DNA from 2 places in the Virgibacillus salinus genome. Region 1 is predicted to be linked to the other one. Evidence: riboswitches for the same ligand, from Rfam matches in the RefSeq annotation. Region 1 holds a riboswitch; the other holds the start of a gene.
What was found. A riboswitch is a leader RNA that binds a small molecule or an ion and turns the genes downstream of it on or off. The one in region 1 is predicted to bind cobalamin.

Region 1 (4,928 bases):
GGGAGAAGCAAAAGTAATTATTAATGATCAGGTTCGCGAAGATTGGATTGACTATAATGGGCATATGAATGATGCTGAATATGTCCGCGCATTTAGCTGGGGCGTCGATCGATTTATGAAGTTGGTTGGAATTACAGATGACTTTCGCGAAAATAATCACTATACGGTTTTTACAATGGAAAATCATGTTTGTTATCTGGCTGAAATGAAGTTAGGTGAGCCGTTTGAAGTACATCTGCAAATGCTTGATTATGACGAAAAGCGTGCACATGTTTTTTATGAATTGTATGGGGAAAATGGAAAACGTGCTGCAACAAGCGAGCAAATGCTGATGGGAATTGACCAAACGTCAGGCAGACCTGCACCTTTTCCAGATGAAATTTTTGCAAAGGTTAAAGATTTAGCAGATAATCATACTCCAGATGAAAAGCCCAAAGAAGCTGGCCGAGTAATAGGAATACGAAGCAAGAAGAAGTAAATGGTATGGACGTTGCTCAGGAGTAGCGTCTTAATTTTTGAGTTAAGAAAGTACCAATACTTTCTTACAGAATAAGCGCAACTAAGGATTTTCTATATAAAGACTGGCGATAAGCCAAGTTTTTAAATAATGGAGCGTTTGAAAGTTTGAAAGTAACCTTTATACTAAGAAATACAATTAATTTTTAGAGGAGAATGTAAAAATGATTGAGTTAAAGCAATTCGAAAGTACGGATTTCCAACAGCTGATCAATTGGATTAACACAGAAGAATTTTTATACCAATGGGGTGGTGCTAATCAATTTGAGTACCCTTTAAGTGAAACCCAATTATCAAACTATATTCAGAATGCGAATAGCGAAGACTCCAATACATTTGCATATAAAGTTGTGTATAAAGAATCAGGAAGCACAATTGGTCATATTTCGTTAGGAAGGATTGATAAAGCCAACAATAAGGGGCGAATCGGCAGAGTATTAATTGGTGATAAAAGCGTGAGAGGACAAGGGATAGGTCAGCAAATGATTAGAGAAGTCTTAAGCATTGCTTTTGAAAAACATAATTTGCACAGAGTAAGTCTTGGTGTGTATGATTTTAATGCTTCAGCAATTGCTTGCTATGAGAAGTCAGGGTTTACAAAAGAAGGGTTACATAGAGAAGCAGCAAAAGTTGGAGATGAGTACTGGAACGTATGGGAAATGAGTATATTGGAGAATGAATGGTTTAAGGAATAGAAAGATTGGGGGTTGTGCGAATTATGGAACCTAAAGGAACTATGAGTAGATTAGAAATTTATGCAAAAGTTAAAATTGTGAAAGGTAAAAACTTTGTAACGATTGAAGAGACAAAGGCATTAACTGCTGAGGAAATGATTGAATTTATATCTAATTTTATTAATGACCTTGAGCTCGGAGAAATCCCCAATGTGAATATTATGGTAAACAGTAAATTCACTGAAGAGGTCTATGAAGTGCTTCAAGACAATAATTTTCAGTTTCATGATGAAATGGTCACTGTTTATAAGGAACTTAATGAGGTAGTTGAACTGGAATCTAATTTTACATTTAAGTCATTACATAGTATTTCGCAACATGAGTTTAGAGAAATTTGGGCAGAATCAATGACCGATTCACTCAATGCCCCATCTTCATTAACGCTTGATGAACAAATGAAAAGCCTGGAAATAGAGTTAGGGCCTGACTATAAAGATTCTTGTTTAGTTGCTTATGAGGAAGGGCTGCCAGTTGGAGTTGCTATTCCACATATTGAACCAGGTACCCTGGACGAAGGAAGACTTTTTTATTTTGGCTTGATTCCAAGCAAACGTGGCAAAGGAAAAAGCATCCCCCTTCATAAACTCGCACTGCAGCTGTTAAAGGATGAATTTAATGCTTTCCGTTATATTGGCGGTACGAGTGAAAGTAACCAGCCGATGTTAAAAACTTTTATGGCCAATGGGTGTCATGTGATTGAGCGGAATAAGGTTTATAAGAAGATAAGCTAAATCCCCAAAATACTGAAGATCACAATTAGGTTGCTCGAAGTTCACAACTAGTTCGCCGAAGTTCATAAAAACCGGTGCAATTATATTAAAACTTAAATCCTCCATTATTTTTACATATCCGTATTGCAAGAAGTAATATTATATGATAGTCTTTCAATACAATATATTGGTATAATAATAAAAATAACAACTATATATAGTGTTGCAAGTTAAGGTGACATTTATTGTCATAATAGGGAATCCAGTGAAAAACTGGAGCTGTCCCCGCAACTGTAAGTGTGGACGAACGAGTAACCCACTGTACCGAAAGCTTCACGGCTACGGTATGGGAAGGACTCTAGTAGATAGAAGCACGAGCCAGGAGACCTGCCATAGCTTGTAGTTTCAATTCCTCGGGGTAAGAGAAGGTGAAACGATAGAGAGATATATACATATTTTCTGTCGTTCTAACCGTTCATCCCCTGGGTGAACGTTTTTTTGTTTTAGAAAAAAGGAGGAAAAAACATGGTAATGACAGCAAATGGGCAAATCTCACAATTGATTGAATATGCAACAAAAGGATTAAATATAGACAAGGAAATTTTGTTGGAAAAAGCCAATCGGACCGGAACTACGGAGAATCTGATAAAAATAGCCCTTGAAAATATCGATGAAGCCAACCCTGATTGGACCTTTGCAGCTAGCCGTATTTATTTAAAGGAATTATACAAAACTGCTGCAGAAAACAGGGGATACGATGCGAATTTACGGTACGGAAACTTCTATGAACTTATCACAACACTTACGGAAAAGGGTATCTATTCAGAGCATTTGTTAAAAACGTATAAGAAAGAGGAAATCGATTATTTTGCCGAAGTAGTTCAGCCAGAGAGGGACTTATTATTTAACTACTTGGGACTGTACACTCTGGCAACTCGCTACCTTGCAACAGACCATAACAAGAATACATATGAGCTACCACAGGAAAGATGGATGATCATTGCGATGTACTTAATGCAGGACGAAGCGCAAGTAAATCGCAGTCATTATGTCACAGAAGCATACTGGGCGTTGAGTAATTTATATATGACCGTTGCCACACCAACCTTAACAAATGCTGGTAAATCTCACGGTCAGCTGTCCAGCTGTTTTATCGACACAGTAGATGACAGTTTGCAGTCTATCTATGACAGTAATACTGACATTGCTAAGCTTTCCAAAAATGGTGGAGGAATTGGCGTTTACATGGGGAAAATCCGTAGCCGCGGCAGTTCAATCAAGGGATACAAGAATATGTCCAGTGGTGTCGTTCCATGGATTAAGCAACTCAACAATACCGCTGTTAACGTAGACCAGCTGGGGACACGAAAAGGTGCGATCGCTATCTATCTGGATGTATGGCATAAAGATATTGAGCCATTTCTCGACTTGAAATTAAATAATGGTGATGATCGGATGCGCGCCCATGATATTTTCACGGGTGTCAGCTTACCGGATTATTTTATGGAACAGGTAGAAAACCGCGGTGATTGGCATTTATTTGATCCGCATGAAGTTCGTCAGGTTATGGGTTATTCGCTGGAAGATTTTTATGATGAGGAAAAAGGCGATGGCACATGGCGTCAAAGGTATCTGGAATGTGTGCAATCGACTGAGCTATCGAGAAAAGTCGTACCGGCAATAGATATTATCAAGCGGATTATGAAATCACAGCTTGAGTCGGGAACACCATTCATGTTTTACCGTGATGAAGTAAACCGAAAAAATAATAATCCGCATAACGGGATGATTTATTGCTCGAATTTATGCACTGAGATTACTCAGAATCAATCACCAACTGAATTTCTGGAGGAGTATGTGGAAGCTGAGAATACGATTGTAAAAAAATATAAAGCAGGCGATTATGTTGTTTGTAATTTAAGCTCGATTAATTTGGGACAAGCAGTTCCGGATGGTGTGCTTGAGCGGCTTGTTACTATTCAGGTTCGTATGCTGGATAATGTGATTGACATCAACACATTACCAATCAAACAAACGCAAATGACAAATCAGAAATACCGTGCTATTGGTCTGGGAACATTCGGCTGGCACCATCTGCTGGCAAAAGAACATATCCATTGGGAATCAGACGAGGCAGTATCCTATGCCGACAACTTATATGAAAAAATTGCCTACCTGACAATCAAAAACAGCATGGAACTTAGTAAAGAAAAAGGGAACTATCCAGCATTTGAAGGTAGTAAATGGCAGAAAGGGAGTTATTTTACCGAAAAGGGCTATACCGATGAAAAGTGGTTGAATCTGAAGCGTGATGTAGCAGATAATGGCATTCGAAATGGCTACTTAATGGCAGTTGCCCCAAATTCATCAACATCCATGATTGCTGGCTCGACAGCGAGTATCGATCCAATTTTCAAACCTTTTTACTATGAGGAAAAAAAGGATTTCAAGATTGCAGTCACTGCGCCAGAATTGGATTACCAGTCCTATGATGTTTACCGACGCTCTGCATATATACTTGACCAGCGCTGGTCGATTAGACAGAACGCTGCAAGACAAAAACATATTGATCAAAGTATCTCATTCAACTTTTATGTCCCGCACACTATTAAAGCGTCTGTGATGCTGGATTTACATCTCCGGGCATGGAAGGAAGGCCTGAAAACGACCTATTATGTACGTTCAACAGCTAATGATGTCGAAGAATGTGTGTGGTGTGAGAGTTGAGAAGTTTAGTAGCGTATTTATCATACAGCGGAAACACAAAGGAAGTAGCGGAAATTATTACTGATCAACTTCAAACAGACAATGTGACTGTTGATATGCATCGGATTGGAATTGATTATCCAATTGATGCTTCTGAATATGACCAAATTTTTCTCGGAACGTTCACGTGGGATATGGGTCGTACGCCGGACGAAGTGAAAGATTTTGTGCAGGAGGTTGGCTATAAACCGGAGCATGTTGC
Region 2 (4,928 bases), on a different contig from region 1:
TGGAATCAAGCGCTAAAGTGTTAGTTGTAGACGATGAGGAAAGAATTCGACGTTTAATAAAAATGTACCTGGAAAAGGAGGACTTCATTGTTGAAGAAGCAGAAAATGGTACGGAAGCATTGGAACTTGCACTTCAAAATGATTATGATGTAATCCTATTAGATATCATGATGCCGGAACTGGATGGTATTGAAGTTACCCAACAAATACGAGAGAAGAAAGCGACTCCTATTATTATGCTTACAGCAAAAGGGGAGGAAGCAAATAGGGTACAAGGGTTTGAAGTGGGCACCGATGATTACATTGTAAAACCGTTCAGTCCAAGAGAAGTAGTTTTACGTGTGAAGGCATTGCTGCGTAGAGTTTCGAACACTAACTTTAATGAAGCGAATACACCGACCAAAAATTTAATCGTTTTTCCTCATATGACCATAGATCATGATGCTCACAGAGTTACGGCAGATGGAATAGAAGTTAGTCTAACACCTAAAGAATATGAGTTGTTATGTTTCTTAGCTAAGTCTCCAGATAAAGTATTTTCACGTGAACTTCTATTAAAAGAAGTTTGGCAATATGAGTTCTTTGGAGACCTACGTACAGTAGATACACATGTAAAGCGGCTACGTGAGAAGTTAAATAACGTATCCAAAGAAGCTGCTAAGATGATTGTTACTGTCTGGGGCGTCGGATATAAATTTGAGGTAGATGATGTATAATGATGTTTTGGCGTAGTGTTGTAGGGAAGCTAGCAATAACGATATTATTGCTAGTTTCTTTTGTATTATTTATTTTAACCGTTTTACTTTTGGAGTTTTTTGAGAATTTTCATGTTGATGAAGCAGAAAAAGATATGATGCAAACAGCAACAAAGGTTTCTATAATGGTAGAGCAATATGATAACCAGGAATTAGCGTTGGAGACTGCAGAACGTGTAAAGGATCCAGCAAGCCGTTTAGCTATCATTTATGAAGATGGTACTTCATGGGTATCCCAATCTATTGATAACGACCTTGGTAAACTCGATACCCAATGGCTGAAAAAGGAAAATGATCTAATGGGAGTTATTACTAATGGTGAAAATATAAAAAAACAACTATTCTTACCTGATGGTAATACAGAAGTAATGATCGTAGGTACTCCAGTTAGCCAAGATGGAGCAGTTTTTGTATACCAATCACTTGATATCGTAAACCAGACGAAAGCTGAAACGACTAAAATTATCTTTCTTGCTGCTGGTATTGCTATAATTTTAACAACTATTTTTGCTTTTTTTCTTTCCACCAGAATAACGTCACCTTTAATAAAAATGCGGGAAGCAGCATTTGATCTTACAAGAGGAGAATTTAACACGAAAGTACCAATTTTAACACACGATGAAATTGGTGAGCTTGCAATGGCGTTTAACCGAATGGGCAGGCAACTGAAATTTCATATTAATGCGTTAAGACAGGAGAAAGAACAGCTTTCAAGTATCGTAAGTTCCATGGCAGATGGTGTGATTACATTTAACCGAAATAGTGATATGCTTATAACAAATCCTCCTGCAGAGCGGTTTATTGAGAATTTATATTACGAAAATGATATGGATTCGTCAGAAAACAATAATAAAGCACCGATACCTTTAGATGAAATATTAACGAATGTCATCCATGATGAAAAAGAAGCAATACATGAAATTAATCTACAAGGACGTACATGGGTAATGATAATGACACCTTTATATGATCAGACATATGTACGTGGAGCGGTGGCTGTTATTCGTGATATGACAGAGGAACGACGATTAGATAAGTTGCGAAAAGACTTTATCGCAAATGTTTCCCATGAACTGAGAACACCTATTTCCATGTTACAAGGATATAGTGAAGCGATTGTCGACGATGTGGCAGAAAGTAGAGAAGATAAAAATGAACTTGCACAAATTATCCACGATGAATCTTTAAGAATGGGTCGCTTGGTGAACGAATTATTGGATTTAGCACGGATGGAAGCAGGTCATATACAGTTAAATATAGAAAATGTTAACGTAGAAAAATTTATTGAAAGAATTTTGAAAAAGTTTAAAGGGTTGGCGGATGAAAGTGATGTTGAATTAAATCTTATAAAGCATATTTCCACTGACCAAATATATATTGATCAGGATCGAGTGGAGCAGGTATTAACAAACCTAATAGATAATGCAATTAGACATACCAATGAAAACGGAAAAGTTAATGTTATTATTGAAAGTAATGCAACTGATTTTAATGTTTCGGTGAATGATAATGGAAGTGGTATTCCGGAAGATGATCTACCATTTGTATTCGAACGTTTTTATAAAGCTGACAAATCACGCACAAAAAATAGTAAGAAAAAGGGAACTGGACTTGGACTTTCCATTGCTAAAAATATTGTGGAAGCTCATAATGGTTCAATTACTGTGAACAGCAAAATTAATGAAGGAACCACGTTTTCATTTAAACTACCTTTACAAGAGAAGTAAATATGATATGATAATATAGAATTGAATAATAATATAGAGTTTGGTGTCATTACTTAATAGGGAATCCTGTGAAAAACAGGAACTGTCCTCGCAACTGTATGTGATATTCGAAATAAGTGTAATCCACTGTATGATCCGTCATATGGGAAGGACTTATAGTAGGTGTAAATCACGAGTCAGTAGACCTGCCAAGTCTCTAACGTTTCAAAGCTTCGAGGATGTGAGCGATTGGGACAACCGAGTACATTGTGATTGGTTATTTTTATGTATCGATTGTCTATTTAAGCTAACTCTCTAGAAGGGTTAGCTTTTTATATGTTTATAATTGATTGATACTTAGAACTTAAACGATACCTTGGTTTCCAACGCCCAATTCTCCTCAATACAAAAATAGAACTGGAGGAATGGGAAGATGAACAAATTGTTTTTACGTATTGCATCATTGCTGATCGTTATGGGATTATTGATCGGGTGTGGTGCTGAAGAACAAGAACAGGGGCAGACAAACAGTCAAGAAGAGAAAAATACAGTAAGTGAGAACTCAGAGGAACAAAGTGAGGAAAAGGTTCAGATTACAATTTCCAAAGATAAAGGTTCTGAATATATTAATGAAAAAGAGGTTGCTGTTAAAGAAGGGGCAACACTTATGGAAGTAATGGAAGAGAACTTTCAGCTGGAGACTGATTTTGATGATGGCTTTATAACATCAATTGACGGTGTTGCACCTAAAGACGGCGAGCAAAAATCTTGGATGTTTACTGTAAATGGTGAAATGCCTACAGTCGGTGCTAAAGAATTTAAGCTATCTCCTGGTGACAAAGTAACTTTTGATCTGCAAGCTTGGGAATGACTTAATTGAATACTTATAAAATTACGTTACTTGCATTGCTTGCAGCACTGGCTGTTGTCGGACGCTTCGCCTTTGCATTTCTACCAAATGTCCAGCCGGTAACATCACTAATTATTGTCTGTGGTTTATTATTAGGCCCTCTAGCAGCTGTTTTACTAGCTATTTTAACAACATTCCTCTCTAATATGATTTTAGGAATGGGGATATGGACAATCTGGCAAGTGGTTGCCTGGGCATTAATTGGATTATTAAGTGGAGTGTTAGGAAAATACCCTCGAAAGATCCCAGGATTAATATTAGTAATTATTGCGGTAATTAGTGGTTATTTATACGGATTTATTATTTCCCTAACGACATTTTCTGTTACTGGAAAATTTCTTCCGTACTATCTGGCAGGATTACCATTTGATACATATCATGCAATTGGCAATGGGGTATTTATGGTTCTGTTATATCCGATAATTGCTCACTTTTTTAGAAATTATGCTGAAAAACATTTCAATTTGCAGAATACCAACTGAATTAGGTTGGTATTTTTGCGTTTTTCTAATATAGTATAATAAGTTGTAACTTTCGTGTGGTAATAAACGACTATGTAAATGAACGGAGGATCTTTATGAAAGCCGTTTTTGAGAAATTTTATGATAACTATCATCATGATTTATACCAATTCATCTTTTATATGGTAAAGGATAAAGAAACTTGTGAAGACCTCGTTCAGGAAGTATATATTAAAGTCTTAAAATCCTACGATTCTTTTAAAGGAGAAAGTACTGAGAAGACTTGGCTATTTTCAATTGCGCGGCACATAACAATCGATTACTTTCGCTCTCAGAAGAGGAAACGAAATCGTATTATGGAATACTTTGACTGGAGTGAAAAAGGGCAATTAATTCAGGATCAGAAGTTGCTCCCTGATGAGATAGCTATGCAAAATGAACAAGTGAAAGATGTTTATCGCTATTTGGATAAATGCACACCAGATCAAAGAAGTGTTCTAATATTACGGTATATACAATCATTTTCTATTCAGGAGACAGCAGACATCTTAAATTTCAGTGTTAGCAAAGTGAAGACGACACAGCATCGTGGACTGAAGACATTGAAAAAATACATAAGTGAAGGAGGAGATGTATTGTGAATACTTTCGACAACAACGAAAAGCAGATTAAAGAATCGTTAGAACAGATGCCAGTAATGGAAGACAGCTTGGACAAAGATATACTCTATCAGCGCATCTCCTCCGAACTTAATAATGAAATACGACCTAAAAAAATTAATAAAAAGTTTGTACTTATTCCTATTTTCAGTACAGTTATGGTGCTGTTGCTATTAGTTCTTATAGTACCTTCGATGATGAATAATACGATGTATCAGAGTAATAGTGAAAATAGTTCTGCTGATAAAGCAATGGACAATTCTGCCTCTAACGAAAGTATGGATGGTGGAAACGAGTCGAGTGAACTAAAGAGGCAGGAAGACAATGCATCTTCTGCTGAAAGTGAATCAAGCGTTACGATGATGGAAGCCGAGATGCAGTCTCACGTTATTCATTCTACGGATGACAATACTACTATAATACATGGTGCTCTTGCC

Region 2: linked by a shared signal. The riboswitch ahead of BLS02_RS09000 (DUF4430 domain-containing protein) and the one ahead of BLS02_RS02215 (ribonucleoside-diphosphate reductase subunit alpha) in region 1 are both predicted to bind cobalamin.

The regions. Positions count from the first base shown of each region.
Region 1 covers NZ_FNKD01000001.1:433,803-438,730, forward strand. Annotated here, with positions in the region: gene BLS02_RS02200 (thioesterase family protein) at 1-478, shown strand, start outside; gene BLS02_RS02205 (GNAT family N-acetyltransferase) at 681-1,211, shown strand; gene BLS02_RS02210 (GNAT family protein) at 1,235-1,981, shown strand; cobalamin riboswitch at 2,177-2,369, shown strand; gene BLS02_RS02215 (ribonucleoside-diphosphate reductase subunit alpha) at 2,486-4,687, shown strand; gene BLS02_RS02220 (flavodoxin) at 4,684-4,928, shown strand, end outside.
Region 2 covers NZ_FNKD01000002.1:435,217-440,144, forward strand. Annotated here, with positions in the region: gene BLS02_RS08990 (response regulator transcription factor) at 1-716, shown strand, start outside; gene BLS02_RS08995 (ATP-binding protein) at 719-2,482, shown strand; cobalamin riboswitch at 2,507-2,689, shown strand; gene BLS02_RS09000 (DUF4430 domain-containing protein) at 2,895-3,332, shown strand; gene BLS02_RS09005 (ECF transporter S component) at 3,338-3,853, shown strand; gene sigX (RNA polymerase sigma factor SigX) at 3,949-4,473, shown strand; gene BLS02_RS09015 (hypothetical protein) at 4,470-4,928, shown strand, end outside.